2 regions of the Brevundimonas sp. 'scallop' genome follow, and region 1 is predicted to be linked to the other one. Evidence: riboswitches for the same ligand, from Rfam matches in the RefSeq annotation. Region 1 holds a riboswitch; the other holds the start of a gene.
What was found. A riboswitch is a leader RNA that binds a small molecule or an ion and turns the genes downstream of it on or off. The one in region 1 is predicted to bind cobalamin.
Positions count from the first base shown of each region.

Region 2: another riboswitch for cobalamin. It lies ahead of E4341_RS03315 (TonB-dependent siderophore receptor); the one in region 1 lies ahead of E4341_RS12065 (DUF1852 domain-containing protein).

Region 1 covers NZ_CP039382.1:2,412,494-2,420,143, forward strand. The annotation lists gene E4341_RS12055 (DEAD/DEAH box helicase) at 1-1,032, opposite strand, end outside; gene E4341_RS12060 (hypothetical protein) at 1,220-1,444, opposite strand; cobalamin riboswitch at 1,950-2,158, shown strand; gene E4341_RS12065 (DUF1852 domain-containing protein) at 2,266-3,252, shown strand; gene E4341_RS12070 (methionine synthase) at 3,282-4,343, shown strand; gene E4341_RS12075 (acyl-CoA thioesterase) at 4,340-5,131, shown strand; gene E4341_RS15765 (hydantoinase/oxoprolinase N-terminal domain-containing protein) at 5,430-5,960, shown strand; gene E4341_RS15770 (hydantoinase/oxoprolinase family protein) at 6,003-7,650, shown strand, end outside.
Region 2 covers NZ_CP039382.1:681,872-689,521, forward strand. The annotation lists gene mutS (DNA mismatch repair protein MutS) at 1-1,493, opposite strand, end outside; cobalamin riboswitch at 1,622-1,830, shown strand; gene E4341_RS03315 (TonB-dependent siderophore receptor) at 1,977-3,800, shown strand; gene E4341_RS03320 (aldo/keto reductase) at 3,784-4,704, opposite strand; gene maiA (maleylacetoacetate isomerase) at 4,800-5,435, opposite strand; gene E4341_RS03330 (fumarylacetoacetate hydrolase family protein) at 5,432-6,100, opposite strand; gene E4341_RS03335 (YqjD family protein) at 6,238-6,582, shown strand; gene E4341_RS03340 (hypothetical protein) at 6,582-6,992, shown strand; gene E4341_RS03345 (DUF1328 domain-containing protein) at 7,090-7,269, shown strand; gene E4341_RS03350 (hypothetical protein) at 7,410-7,650, shown strand, end outside.

The DNA.
Region 1 (7,650 bases):
GGCCCGCCCCGGCGACTTCTCCAGCGCAAAGGCCGGCGTCGGCGCCCAACCCTCGACGCTCAGGGGTTTGGCGCCTTTCAACGCCTGCCGAACGTCCTTTTCCGTCAAATAGAGGCTGCCGGGTTTCGGAGGACGCGCGCCCTCGCTGAACCGCAGGCGCGTGTCATAGGCTTCGGCCACATGCGCGCGAATGCGTTCGAACCGGTCCTCGACGCCCACGTCGGTCAGGATCATCGGCTCGTCGAGGAAATCAAACAGGGTCGTCGACGTCTCAACATCGATCGACGGGCCCGTATCCTGATGATCGGCCTCGTCATCCTCGGAAGACCGGTCACTCCACTCAGCCGCCGGGGTCAGACAGATCGTCTCAATCTCGGCGCCCCGGCGTTGCGATACGGGATCGAAGGCGTGGATCTCGATGATCCGGTCCGCCTCATCCAGGGCGATGCGATAAGGCGTGGCAGACGCGGGCGGGAAGACGTCGACCACCGCGCCAAGCAGAGCGTACTCGCCAGGTTCATCGACCCGCTCATCCGCCGCATAGCCCGAATCTTTCAGAAACGACTCCAAGGCTTCGCGATCCAGCGCTTCGCCCGCCGCTAGCGACAAGCGGGCCTTGATCCGTTCGCGCGACGGCGTCCGTTGCACGATCGCATCGGGCGAGGCGACCAAGAACACAGGCCTTGCGCTGGCTTCGTTCAGGGCGGCTAAGACGGCCATCCGCCGCCCCATGCTTTCTCGCGAAGGCGCGGCGCGGTCGTAGGGCAGGCAGTCCCAGGGCGGCAGAACCATCACCTCGGCGTCCTTCACCATCGGTGAGAGCGCCGCCGCAATCTCATCGGCGCGGCGTTCGCTGGTGGCTATGAACACCACCGCCTGCGATCGCTTTGTTTTCATCTCGGCAAGTCCGGCCGCCACAGCCGCCGCCGGCATCTTCCAACGCTTGCCGTCGTCCTGCTCGGGCGCTGGCCCTCCAACGAGGACCTGTTGGCCCGTGGCGGAAAGATCGGTGTCGGCAGGTGACGATTTCATCCTGGCTCAACCCCAAGGCCGGCCGAGAGTTGCGCCCGGTCTGGTACCCCCCGGTCGTTTCAGCCGTCAGCGCGACGGAACCGCCCTAAAAAAGCAGGTCGCAGGATCTCTTTGTGCGGCGGCTATTTCGGCCGTGGCCGTATCGTACGCATGGCCTAACCCACAACAAAACGATGGAATGCTGTCATCATTCGCGCGTCTCGGACGAACCGGCGAACCAGTCCGCATACGGAGTGTTTCGCACCATGCGCCCATTGACATCCGGTGAGTCGTCGCTCCACCACACGGCCCCCCGCTCGCCCAGTCCCACCTTGGCCTTGTCCACGCTCCGCCGCGATGCGGCCAGGGCATCTGAATCCTTAGCCGCCAAGGCCGTCCGCACCGCCCGGCGCGCCGACATCAGATCATGCACCAGTTCGTCCCTCGCCGCAGCCGACAAGGCAGGATTGGCGCATCGCCAAAGCCGGCCTCGCACCACGAAGTAGCGGACGTCTGGAGTCGTAGGGTATCGGAAAGGCTTCTTCATCGTCGGGACAATGCGCAGCGCGCCCGATGGGCGCCGCCCAGAGGGTTCAAGCCCCTAAGTGATTGAGCTAGCGCGATCTGCGGGCTTGACAGAACCTCCTCGAATTAAGGCGCCTAATCTCCAACAAACCGTCGAGGATTCGTTATCGTTATCAGCGCATAAGCTAGCAACTCGTGCGCTTCGCCCGTGCCTTCGCGCAGCCTCAGTATTGTCGGACGACGAAATTCCCGCGGCGTCTGTGGCAGACCGAGATCAAAAGAGATGCTGTTCACTGTTTGCTGGGCTCGTGCAGCCATGACCCCGGAAAGCTGAACAGCATGAGCGATGGTAGAAGCCGACAGAAGCCATAAGGATATCCTTATGTGTTTCTTGACTTCGGCGCCGGGTGCGCGCCTCATGAACAGGTCGAGGTTCTGCGCGTCGCCTCCCGGCGATGCGGAGCTAAGAGGGAAGCCGGTGTGATGCCGGCGCTGCCCCCGCAACTGTGAGCGGCGAGCCGAAGGTCCATTTCGTGTCACTGACGTCTTCGGACGTTGGGAAGGCCGGGCCCGAAGCCGTGACCCGTGAGCCAGGAGACCTGCCCCGACAGATAACGTCCTCCGGCGGGGTGTCCGGTCAGGTCGCATGAACGCCGCGACGGGACGACTGCGCGCGAGCGGTCGCGCGCCCCTGTCCGCTGTCTCGCCACAGCATCAACGGCAGAGACCATGGCGAGCAGCGACTTCACCTTCAGGATAAAGCGGACTGCGCTCGACGAAGACTATCGTCCCGCCGAGAAGACGCGGATCACCACCAATTTCGCCAACCTTGCGCGAGGCGACAGCCGACGGGACAATCTGCGCAATACTCTGCGGATGATCGACAATCGCTTCAACTCCTTGGCCCACCACGACAATCCGAGGGGCGATCGCTATGCGCTGGAGCTTCAGATCGTCACGGTCGAGATGAGCCTTGGCTCGGAGCGCGACGACGCCTTTCCGCTGATCGAAATCCTCCAGACGACCATCATCGACAAACAGACCGGCGAGCGCATTGACGGGATCGTGGGGAACAACTTCTCTTCCTACGTCCGTGACTACGACTTCAGCGTAGTCCTGCCCGAACACCTGAAGGCGCACCCGAACAGCGGCGTGCCGGACGACTTCGGCGATCTGCACGGCAAGCTGTTCCGGCACTTTCTGGCGTCGCGCGCCTATCGCGACAACTTCGCCAAGGCGCCGGTCATCTGCCTCAGCGTCTCAAGCAACAAGACCTATCATCGCACCGGCTTCGACCATCCCGTGTTGGGCCTGGAATACGCCAACGACGCCTTCTCGCCGACCGACCGGTATTTTGAGAAGATGGGGATGAAGGTTCGCTACTTCATGCCACCGGGCAGCGTGGCGCCGTTCGCCCTGTACCATATCGGCGACCTGACCGGCGGCTACACCGACCTCGAACTGGCCAGCACCATCGCCACGATGGAGACCTTCCAGAAGATCTATCGGCCCGAGATTTACAACGCCAACTCCCCGGCGACCGAGGTGTATCAGCCCAGCCTGAAGGCGCAGGACTATTCGCTGACCCGCATCGTCTACGACCGCGACGAGCGCAGTCGGCTGGCCGTCGAGCAGGGCCGTTTCGTCGAGGAGCGGTTCATCAAGCCGCACCGCGCCCGTCTCGACCAATGGTCGGCCGCCTTCGCCGCCGCCTGATCAGTTTCCAGATTTCAGAGTCTCCTCTCATGAAAACCCTTCTCCCGACCTCGACCGCCGGCAGCCTGCCCAAACCCGTCTGGCTGGCCGAGCCCGAGACGCTCTGGTCGCCCTGGAAGCTGCAGGGCGACGACCTGATTGAGGCCAAGCAGGACGCCCTGCGCCTGTCGCTCGATGATCAGCGCCGGGCCGGCGTCGACATCGTCAGCGACGGCGAACAGACCCGCCAGCATTTCGTCACGACCTTCATCGAACACCTGGACGGCGTCGACTTCGAGAACCGCAAGACCATGCGAATCCGCAATCGCTATGACGCCAGCGTCCCGGTGGTCGTGGGCGCCGTCAGCCGTCCGGAATCGGTCTTCGTCGAGGACGCCAAGTTCCTGCGCGCCCAGACCGACCAGCCGATCAAATGGGCGTTGCCCGGGCCGATGACGATGATCGACACCCTGTATGACGACCATTACGGCAGCCGCGAAAAACTGGCCTGGGAGTTCGCCAAAATCCTCAATGAGGAGGCCCGCGAGCTGGAGGCCGCCGGCGTCGACATCGTCCAGTTCGACGAGCCCGCCTTCAACGTCTTCTTCGACGAGGTGAACGACTGGGGCGTGGCGACCCTGGAAAAGGCGGCAGAGGGACTGAGGTGCGAAACGGCGGTCCACATCTGCTACGGCTACGGCATCAAGGCCAACACCGACTGGAAGAAGACTCTCGGCTCGGAATGGCGGCAGTACGAAGAGGCCTTTCCCAAGCTTCGGACCTCCAGCATCGACATCATTTCGCTCGAAGCCCAGAACGCGCTCGTGCCGATGGATCTGATCGAACTGATCCGGGGCAAGAAGGTGATGGTCGGCGCCATCGATGTCGCAACCGACACGATCGAGACGCCCGAAGAGGTGGCCGACACCCTGCGAAAGGCGCTTCAGTTCGTGGACGCCGACAAACTCTATCCGGCCACCAACTGCGGCATGGCGCCCCTGTCGCGCCGGGTCGCCAACGGCAAGCTGCGCGCCTTGAGCGCCGGCGCCGAGATCGTGCGCGAGGAACTGTCCCGCGACCTCTACTACGGCATGGAGAGGTGCGAGTCGTGAGGGTGCGCCTGATCGACATGGTGTTCCCCGGCGACGCCAACCACCATGGCACCCTGTTCGGCGGGGTTGGTCTGGCCCACCTCGACAAGGTCGCCTTTCTGGCCGCGAGCCGTCACGCGCGACGGGCCGTGGTCACGGCCGGATGCGAGCGGATCGATTTCGCGGCTCCGGCCCGGATCGGCGAGATGGTCGAGGCGGTCGGCCGCGTCGTTCGGATCGGGCGCTCGTCCCTAGGCGTCGAAGTCGAACTACACGCCGAGAGCCTGCTGAGCGGCGAGCGCCGCCTGTGCACGCGCGGAGCCTTCAACATGGTCGCACTGAGGCCGGCGGGCGATGCCCATCCCTTGTCGCCTCTCGATGAGGCAGGCGAGGCGGACGACGGCTGGCTGAGGACCGCAGAGATGGTCTTTCCCGGCACGACCAACCACTACGGCACCCTGTTCGGCGGCGACGCGCTCAGGCTCATGGGCAAGGCGGCCTTCGTCACGGCGACCCGCCATGCGCGCGAAGTCATGGTCATGGCCGCGACCAACCGCATCGACTTCAAGGCCCCAATCGACGGCGGCGACATGGTCGAACTGGCCTCGCGCGTGAAGATGGTCGGGCGAAGCGCCCTCTCGGTCGAGGTGCAACTGTGGGCCGAACGCCTCCTGACAGGAGAAAGGCGACGCTCCGCCACAGCGGAGTTCGTCATGGTGGCGGTCGATGCGGCGGGCAGGCCGAAGGCAATCAAAGGCAGGCGGACTTCAGATGGAGGCTTGGGTGCGATAGATGGTGGTCTTGGGTAGGCAAGAAGCAAACCCAGCTTAGGTCCAAGTAATCGACATCGAGGCGAATTTGGGGATCCAAACGAACGTAGCGCGGGCTGCGATAGCCTCGTGAAACGACCGTCCTGACCGTTCCAGCATCCGTTTTTCCAAATGCGACACCCCATGTTCGGCGGCATCTGATCACGCGCTGACCTCCGACTGCAATAACGGCGAGCTCGATGCTGTGAAGAGAGGAGAAAGGATCAAGATCCGCGCAAGTCGGACGCGCCATGGGCTGGGCTGGCTTAGCTGACAGCACCGACTTAAAGTTCGGACCATGATAAAATCGAACGCGCTCTGGCAGTTCTGGATCGACCGGGGCGGCACCTTCACCGATGTCGTGGCCCGCGCCCCCGACGGCACGCTGCAGACGCGCAAGCTGCTGTCGGTCAATCCCGAGCACTATGCCGATGCGGCCGTGGAGGGCATTCGGCGGAGTCTGGGCGTGCAGAGCGGCCCGTTGCCGGCCGGTCTGGTCGGGGACGTGCGGATGGGCACGACTGTGGCGACCAATGCGCTTCTGGAGCGCAAGGGCGAACCGACGCTCTTGGCCATCACCTCTGGCTTCGGCGACGCCCTCCGGATCGGGTGGCAGGCGCGCCCCGAACTGTTCGTGCGCGAGATCGTGCTGAACGACCAACTGTATGACCGGGTGGTCGAGATCGACGAACGTGTGACGGCGGACGGCCAGATCGACTGGCCGCTGGATGAAGACCGGGCGCGCGCCGACCTGACGGCGGCCCATGCGGCGGGACTGCGCGCCGTCGCCATCGTTTTGGTCCACGGCTGGCGGTTCACCGACCACTAGACGCTGCTGGCGAAAATCGCGCGCGAGGTCGGGTTCGAACAGGTGTCGGTCAGTCATGAGATCGGGGCGCTGATCAAGCTGATCGGGCGTGGCGACACGACGGTCGCCGACGCCTATCTGTCGCCGATCCTGCGCGCCTATGTGGAGCGGGTCGGGTCCGACCTGGGGCCGGACACGCCGCTTCAGTTCATGCAGTCGTCGGGCGGTCTGACAGCCGCCGACGCCTTCCGGGGCAAGGACGCCATCCTGTCGGGACCAGCGGGCGGCGTGGTCGCCATGGCCGAGACGGCCAAGGCGGCAGGCTTTGAGCGGGCCATCGGCTTCGACATGGGCGGCACCTCGACAGACGTGTCCCACTTCGCCGGCGAGTACGAACGCACGTCCGACGCCGTGGTCGCCGGGGTCAGGCTGCGGGCGCCGATGCTGAGCATCCACACCGTCGCGGCGGGCGGCGGTTCGATCTGCCGGTTCGAGGGCGGACGGCTGAGGGTCGGGCCGGAATCGGCCGGCGCGGTTCCGGGACCGGCCGCCTATCGGCGCGGCGGGCCGCTGACGGTGACGGACTGCAACGTCATGCTGGGCAAGCTGAGCCCTGACTTCTTCCCCGCCGTCTTCGGCCCTGACGCGGACCAACCGCTGGACGTCCGTGCGGTTCGGACCCGGTTCGAGGCCTTGGCTGCCGAAGTCTCGACGGCGACCGGACGCACGACGACGCCAGGCGAACTGGCCGAGGGGTTCGTGATCATCGCCGTCCAGAACATGGCCGAGGCGATACGCAAGATCTCGATCCAGCGCGGCTATGACGTGACACGCTATGTGCTGAACTGTTTCGGCGGCGCAGGCGGGCAACACGCCTGTCTGGTCGCCGACACCCTGGGCATGACCAAGGTGCTGCTGCATCCGTTTGCGGGGGTGTTGTCGGCCTATGGCATGGGCCTGGCCGAGGTGCGCGCCATCCGACAGGCGACCGAGGCCGCGCCGCTGGACGCCGGACGCGACGCCGCCCTGGCCGACCGGATCGCCCAACTGTCGGCCACCGCTCGCGCCGATCTCGAAGCCCAGGGCTTCACAGCCGACGTCTCCATTCTCGCCCGCGCCGAGATCAAGTTCGCTGGTTCCGACACGCCCCTGGTCGTGCCTTTCGGTCCTGCCGATGCGATGGCCCAGGCCTTCGAGGACCTGCACCGCCGCCGCTTCGGCTTCTTCGCCGAGGACAAGGCCCTGGTCGTCGAGACGCTGGAGGTCGAGGCCGTCGGCCATTCGGGCCAGACGCCATCAGCCCCTTCTATCTCGTCCGCGACCGGCGCGCTTGAGACCGTCGCCGAACTGACCGTCCGCATGGCCGGTCAGGACCGGCCGACCCCCGTCTATCGCCGCGACGCCCTGACGCCCGGCGTCGACGTGGACGGCCCGGCCATCCTGCTGGAGGACACCGGCACCACCGTGGTCGAGCCGGGCTGGCGGGCGACCGTGGACGCCCAGGCCAATCTGCTGCTGGAGCGGGTCGTTCCCCTGCCCGCCCGCGTCGCCATCGGCACGGATGTCGATCCGATCATGCTTGAGGTGTTCAACAGCCGCTTCATGGCCTGCGCCGAACAGATGGGCGAGGCCCTGCGCGCCACGGCCTATTCGGTGAACATCAAGGAACGTCTGGACTTCTCCTGCGCCGTCTTCGACGCGACCGGCGCCC
Region 2 (7,650 bases), 1.3 Mb from region 1:
CTGTCGGGCCCGGCGCGGAGCAAGGCTTCGGCCGCCTTGGCGCTGGTTTCGAGGAAATAGCCCAGCACGGCGTTGTGCTTGATCTTGAACGGCACGCCGGACTCGGCGACGGCGCGGGCCTCCAGATCGGCGACGACGCGGCGGCTGTCGTCGCGCAGGGTGCGGGCGGCGTCCAGTTCGGGGCGATAGTCGGGGCGCACATAGCCGCCGTCGCGCGCCAGATGGGACGGCTCGTCCACCAGGCCGTCGATCAGGTCGGCCTTCAACCGCGAGACGTCGGGCGACAGGGTTAGGCGGTCCAGCGCCGAGGCGATGCGGCGCGGCTGGCCGGTCAGAGGATCGACCTGGCCCACGAAAAGCCCGGCGACGCCCTCGGCGATCGACAGGCCGGTGCGCACGGCGGCCAGGTCGCGCGGGCCGCCCCGACCCAGCGCCAATCGTCCGACGGCGCGGGCGATGTCGGAGGAGGCCTTCAGCGCGTCACGGAGGTCGCGGCGCAGGTCGCGGCGCTCCAGCAGCCATTCGACAGCGTCGAGCTGTTCGTTGATGGCCAGCGGATCGCGCAAGGGCCGGGCGATGCGTTCGGCCAGGGCCCGGGCGCCGCCCGAGGTGACGCTGCGGTCGATGCAGGCCAGCAGGCTGCCCTCGCGCTCGCCGCGCTGGGTGCGGTCGATCTCAAGGCTGGCGCGGGTCGCCGGATCAATGGCCAGAAAGCCGCTTTCGCCAAGACGCCGCGGCGGGGCCAGGGCAGGGACCTTGCCGGCCTGGGTCGTCTCCAGATAGGCGGCGATCAGACCCAGCGCCGAAACCTCGGCCTCCTCGAAAGCGCCGAAGCCGTCGAGCGCCGAGACGCCGTACAGCCGCTCGACGCGGGCGCGCGCGGCCTGGGGTTCGGCGATGGCGCCGGCCAGCGCCTGGACCACGCCGCCCGAGCCGTCCAGGGCGTCACGCGTCGCCTCGTCCGAATACATCCGGTCGGTGACCAGGACTTCGGACGGGCGGAAGGCGGCCAGGGCCGCGCCCAGATCCTCGATGGCGCAGGCGACGCTGTCGACCGCGCCCGACGACAGTTCGGCCACGGCGACGGCCGCCCGACCTTTACGCACCGCGACCGCCGCCAGACGATTGGCGCCGCGCGCGTCCAGCAGGCTGTCTTCGGTCAGGGTGCCGGGGGTGACAACCCGGACCACGCCGCGATGCACCACGGCCTTGCCGCCGCGCTTCTTGGCCTCCGCCGGGTCTTCCAGCTGTTCGCAGATGGCGACCTTGTGGCCGATGCGGATCAGGCGGGCGAGATAGCCCTCCATCGCATGGACCGGCACGCCGGCCATCGGAATGTCCTCGCCCTGATGCTTGCCCCGCTTGGTCAGGGTGATGCCGAGCGCCGCCGCCGCGACCTCGGCGTCCTTGAAGAACAGCTCGTAGAAGTCACCCATGCGGAAGAACAGGATGGCGTCCGGCTGGCCCGCCTTGGCCGTCAGATATTGCGCCATGAACGGCGTCGCGCCTTCCAGCGAGGCGGCGATTTCCGGGGGATGCCCATTATCGGGGAATTTGGCGGGCGCGTTCATGTGGCCACAGGGTGACGGATCGCGCCCGGCGGCTCAAGGCCGTTGAACGGCCCTTGCACAGTCTTGTCGCCATTGCGATAGACCGCGCCAGGCGGTTAAGGGAACACGGTGTGACGCCGTGGCTGTGCCCGCAACTGTAGGCGGCGAGAGCGTCGTCCGTCCGGGGTTTCGATCCCGGCGCCACTGGGAAACTGGGAAGGCGAGGACGGCGGTTTACGACCCGCAAGCCAGGAGACCTGGCCGCCGACGTCGCTCGCTTCTGTCCGGGACCAGACAGCAGCGCGGTTTCTCCGTGGAAGCGACCCGACCTTGCGCCGTCCAGACCCCTAAGCGGTCTGGCGGGTCGGTTCGCTCATGACGGTCTCTCGCGCGCATTCGCGGGACCGAACACGGGGGTATCGCTCAATGAAGCGTTCCATTCTTCTCTCGACGGCCGCGATTGCGGTCACCTTCGCCGCGCCTGCCTTTGCCGAGGACGCGACCCAGCTGGACGAGGTGATCGTCACCGCCACCCGCATCCCGGCCATCGTCGGCGACACGCCCGGCGCCCGCGTCATCGACGCCAAGACCATCGAACAGCGCGGCGCGATCTTCGCCGCCGACATCCTGGCCGATGTGCCGGGTCTGTCGGTGACGCGTTCGGGCGCCTTTGGCGGTGTAGCCCAGGTGCGGATGCGCGGCGCGACGCCGGGTAAGACCCTGGTCCTAGTCGACGGCGCGCCGGTCAACGATGCGGCCGAGCCGAACGGAGCCTATGACTTCTCCAGCTTCGAACTGGCCGATATTGCGCGGATCGAAGTGCTCAGCGGGCCGCAGTCGTCGCTGTGGGGATCCGACGCCATCGGCGGGGTGATTTCCTTCACGACGCAAGAGATCGACGGCCTGCGCGCCGAGGCCGAGGCCGGCAGCTTCCACACCGTGCGGGGCCGCGTGTCGACGGGCGTCGCCAACGAGACCTACGCCTTCAGCGCCTATGCCTCGCGCTTCGACACCGACGGGATTTCGGCGGCGGACGAGGCGGACGGCAACACGGAAGCCGACGGCTTCCGCAGCACGACGCTCGGCGCCAAGGGGCGATATGTCCTGTCCGATGCGGTCAAGGTCGATGGATCGGTGCGCTGGAACAAGTCCAAGGCCGATATCGACGGCTTCCCGGCGCCGAACTTTATTCTGGCCGACACCGCCGACACCCAGGAAAGCGAGCAATGGTCGGGCTTTGGCCGCGTGACGGCCAAGGCGTTCGGCCTGACGCATCAGTTCAGCGTCTCGGCGTCGGACCTGGATCGCAGCTCGGTCAGCGGCGGCTTCGGCTCCACCTTCACCGGCGACCGTCAGGCTTATCGCTGGCAGGCGAACGGCCAGGCGCAGGACATCGACTATGCGTTCGGCGTCGAGCGGAACGAGGCCTCGGCGGCCCTGTCGTCGGGCCTGTCGCGCGACCTGTCGATCACCTCGGTGTTCGGCGTGGCCCAGTACGATGTCGGCGCGCTGAACCTGACCGGCGGATTGCGTTACGACGACACCGACGATTTCGGCTCCAAGACGACGGGGCGGGTGTCGGCGGCCTATGATCTGGCCGGGGGTTTCATCCTGTCGGGCGCCTACGGCACGGGCTTCAAGTCGCCGACGGTCAGCCAGGCGGTCTGCGACTTCTGCTTTGCGCCTCGGCCCTATCCCGAGCTGAAGCCGGAAACGGCCGACAGCGTCGAGATCGCCCTGGGCTGGGCCTCGGCCGACGGTCGGTTCGATGGGCGGGCGACCCTCTATCGCCTGAACGTCGAAGACCAGATCACCTATTCGGCCGGTCGCTACATCAACGTCGCCAGGACGCGTTCGGACGGGTTCGAGCTGGAAGGCCGCGCCCTGCTGGGCGGCGGCATCGACCTGACGCTGGCCTATGCCTGGACCGACGCGACGGACCGCACGACGGGCGCGCGCCTGCTGCGCGTGCCGGAACACGCCGGTTCGGCGACCCTGGGCTGGACGGGCGACCGTCTGTCCGGCGCGCTGACGGTGCGGGCGGAAGGCGATCAGGACGACAGCGGCGGCTTCTCGACCGTGGCGCGCGACGGCTTCGTCACCGCCAATCTGAACGCGGCCTATGAACTGACCGACAAGGTCACCCTGACGGCGCGGATCGAAAACCTGGGCGACGAACACTATCAGCAGGTGTTTGGATACGGCGAGCCGGGACGGTCCGGCTATGTCGGGATCAGGCTGCGCTACTGATCCGGGCGCGGGCGTCGGCGGTGAAGGCCGCCGGCGCCTCGAGCGCCAGGGCCGCCCAGTCCAGATTGGGACAGGGGGCGTGGGCGGCGGCCAGGATGGCGCGCAGTTCGGCGGCGGAGGCGACGCTGGCCACGACCTTGTCGACGCCAGGCAGGGCCAGGGCGTACCCCAGAGCCGCCTGCATCGGATCGCAGCGCTGCTCGGCCAGACGCCGGCGCGTGCGCGACAAGGCCTGGGCATGACTGGCCAGTTCGGCGGGCAGATCGTCGCCGCCGGCGAACAGCAGGCCGCCAGCGAAGACCGAAGACAGATGAACCGAGGCGCCCGTGTCGGCGATGGCTTCCAGAACGCCGTCCTGGGCCGCGCGCTGATCCAGCAGGCTGCACGGCACCTGGACCACATCGGCTTCCAGACGGCGCGCCAGAAGCGCGGGACCGTCCTCGATCGTGGCGCAGAAACCGATGCGGCGGAACAGGCCGCGATCCTTGAGGCTGCGGGCGCGATCCCACAGGGCGCGGCCCTCGGCGCCGGCCAGATCGGCGGCGTTGGAAATCAGCAGAACATCGCCGCGCGGCAGGCCCATCCGCTCCAGCGAACGACGAGCGCGGGCCTCGACCCGGTCCAGACCTTCGCTGAGCGGCACGGTGCGGACCGTAACCTGGAAAGGCGAGGGGAAGGGCCAGGCCTGACCCAGCAGGCGTTCGCCGTCGCCCTCGGGCCGGGTGGCGATCAGCTTGACCCCGGCGTCGGCTCCGGTTTGCAGCAGAAAACGCATGGCTTCTTCGCGGGCGCCGGAAGGCGCGCTCATGAAGGCGCCGGGCGCGCGCTCGGGCTCGGTCACCACGGCGAGGGCCAGGCGATGGATGGGCGACGACGCCGAAGGTGTGGCGGGGGAATACGACACGCCCGACACTATGATCGCCAATGCTTAAGGGACGCTGAGCGAGACCTTAAGCGAACCCTACTTATCCACCGCTGATATGCGCACTGAGGCGAAAATCAGGCGTCGGCGTCAGGCTGCAAGTCCGGGTGGGCCGAGGCGAAGGCGGGGTGAGCCAAGGCGGTCTGTTCGACCGCCAGCAGACGCGGCCAGGGCGATAGGTCCATGTTGAAGCGCCGCGCCGAATACATCTGCGGAATCAAATAACAATCGACCAGGGTCGGGGCGTCGCCGAAGCTCCAGCCGGCCCCGTGGCGTGCGATCAGAGCCTCCAGCGCGTCGAAGCCCGGCGCGATCCACCGGGCCGCCCAAGCGTCCACGGCGGCCTGATCGGCGTTGAACTCAGACCGGATGGCCTTCAACACGCGCAGATTGTTCAGCGGGTGAATGTCGCAGCCGATCAGCGCGGCCATGGCGCGCACGGTCGCCCGGTCGTTCGCCCCCTTCGGCAGCAGGGCCGGGTCGGGGCGGGTTTCCTCCAGCCATTCCAGAATGGCCGGGCTCTGGGTCAGGACCAAATCGCCGTCCTGAAGGGCGGGGACCATACCCTGCGGGTTCAGCGCCACATAGTCGGGCGTCTTCTGTTCGCCCTTGCGCAGGTCGTGAGCGGCGTTTTCGTAGCCGATCCCCTTGAGATTCAGAGCGATGCGAACGCGGTAGCTGGCGCCCGAGCGCCAGTAGCCGTGCAGGATCACGACTGCACCTCGAAGCTGAGCGTCTCCAGGCCATCGATGGTGACAACGACGCGGTCGCCCGGCTTGACCGGACCGACGCCGGACGGCGTGCCGGTGAAGATCAGGTCGCCGGGTTGCAGCGACCACAGGGCGGCGGCCGCCGCGACGATCCGGTCGGGGTTCAGGATCATGTCGTTCAGGACGCTGTCCTGTTTGGTTTCGCCATTGACGCTCAGGCGAATGGCGCCGTCGGGCGAAGGCAGGTCGCCCAAGGTGATGGGGCCGCAGGGCGCGGACTGATCGAACCCCTTGGCGGCGTCCCAGGGGCGGCCGGCCTTTTTGGCCTCGGCCTGAAGATCACGACGGGTCAGGTCGCAGCCGACGGCCCAGCCGACGATGGCGACGCCGCCATCCTTGCCCGGCCCGATCGCGGCGACCAGTTCGGCCTCGTAGTGCAGGTTCGCGGTCGCAGACGGATAGGATGGGTTTGCGCCGTCCGAGATGATGGCGTCGCCCGGCTTGGTGAAGAAGAAGGGCGTCTGCTTGTCGGGGTCCGACCCCATTTCGCGCGCATGGGCGGCGTAGTTTTGGCCCACGCACAGGATGCGGCGAACGGGGAAACGCTGGTCCGATCCGACGATCGGCAAGGAGGGGGCGGGGCGGGGCGCGAACAGCCATTGGGTCATGGCGACCGTTCTAGTGCGGCGAAAAGCCCGTGGCGAGAGGCGCACGCCCGACCCAACTAAAGGAACCTCGTTGCGCATGTGGCGTTGCAACACGGGGTTCTCTATTCTACCGCCAAGCTTTCAACGGAGCGCGCACCATGGCCACCACCAAGGCCCGAGAAGATATCAAGGCCGACCTGAAGACCCTCAAGGAGGATCTGAAGACCGGCGCCCGCGAAGAGACCCAACGCCTGCGCGACAAGGCCGCCGAGGCCGAAGCCAAGCTGCGCGCCAAGAGCGACGAAGTCCGCGAGCAGGCCCGCAGCTATTACGACGAGGCCCGCGTTAAGGGTCGCGAATATTACGACGACGCGGCCGAACGCTTCGATGAGGCGCAACGCTATGTCGTCGAGCGCGTGCAGGAGCGTCCGCTGCAATCGACCGCTGTGGCGCTCGGCGTCGGCGTCATCCTCGGCATGCTGCTGGCCGGCCGCCGTCGCTGATGTTCAAGGGCATCGTCAAAAAACTGGTGGCGACGGCTGTCGTCGCCGCCAGTGCGTTTCTGGCCGTCGTCTTCCTGGGCGTGGCCATCTTCTATGCGCTCAGCCTGACGCTGACGCCGCTCGGCGCGGCGGCCGTGACCTTTGGTCTGTTCGCCTTGGTCGCCCTGATCGTGGCGCTGGTCTTCCTGAAGGGCGACAAGCACGACGACGCCGAAGAGGAAGATGAGCCTGAGGGCCTTTTGGGCAAGGTGATTCACATCGTTCGCGAGCGTCCGATCGTCGGCGCCGTGGGCGGTCTGGGCGCGGCCTTCCTGCTGCTACGCAACCCGGCTCTGGCGGCGATCGTCGCCAGCATGGTCGCGGATCGCAAGATGGATCAAGGCGGCTATTCGCGTCGTCGCCGTCGATAGGCGATGGAACGGCCAGGCGACCCTGGCGTTGATGATGCAGACCGACGAACGGCTCCCGGGTCGCCGACGGCAACATCAACTCAGGAGAGCTAAACCCATGATGCGCTGGGCAATTATCTTCCTCGTCGTGGCCCTCGTCGCGGCCGTTCTCGGCTTCGGCGGCATTGCGAACTTCTCGTTCGAGATCGCCAAGTTCGTCGCCGTCGTCGCTATCATCCTGTTCGTCATCGCCCTGGTGGCCGGCGGACTGCGTGGACGCGGCGCGCCACGACTTTAGGCTAAATACATAAAGTCGAACGAGGGGCGAAGCCGAAGGCTTCGCCCCATTTTCATGCGCAGCGCGGGTGTATAAGAAAGAACTTTACAATACAAAGCAAATGAGTGATGTTGTCTCAACGGTTCCAGGAGGAGAGCATCATGACCCGCGAGACCCAAGCCATTCAGGACGACATCGCCTATATGCGCAGCCTGGCCCACGAGGGGCGGCATGCCCCCCTTCTGGCCGGTCCGATCCTGGTGACGGCCGGCATCGTGTTCGGAACGACCAGTCTGATCCAATGGGCCATCCAGTCGGGACTCGTTCGGCTGAACCCCTGGTCCCAACTGTGGGTTTGGATCGTCGCCGGCGTGGTGTTCGCCATCGCCCTGACCGTCCTGA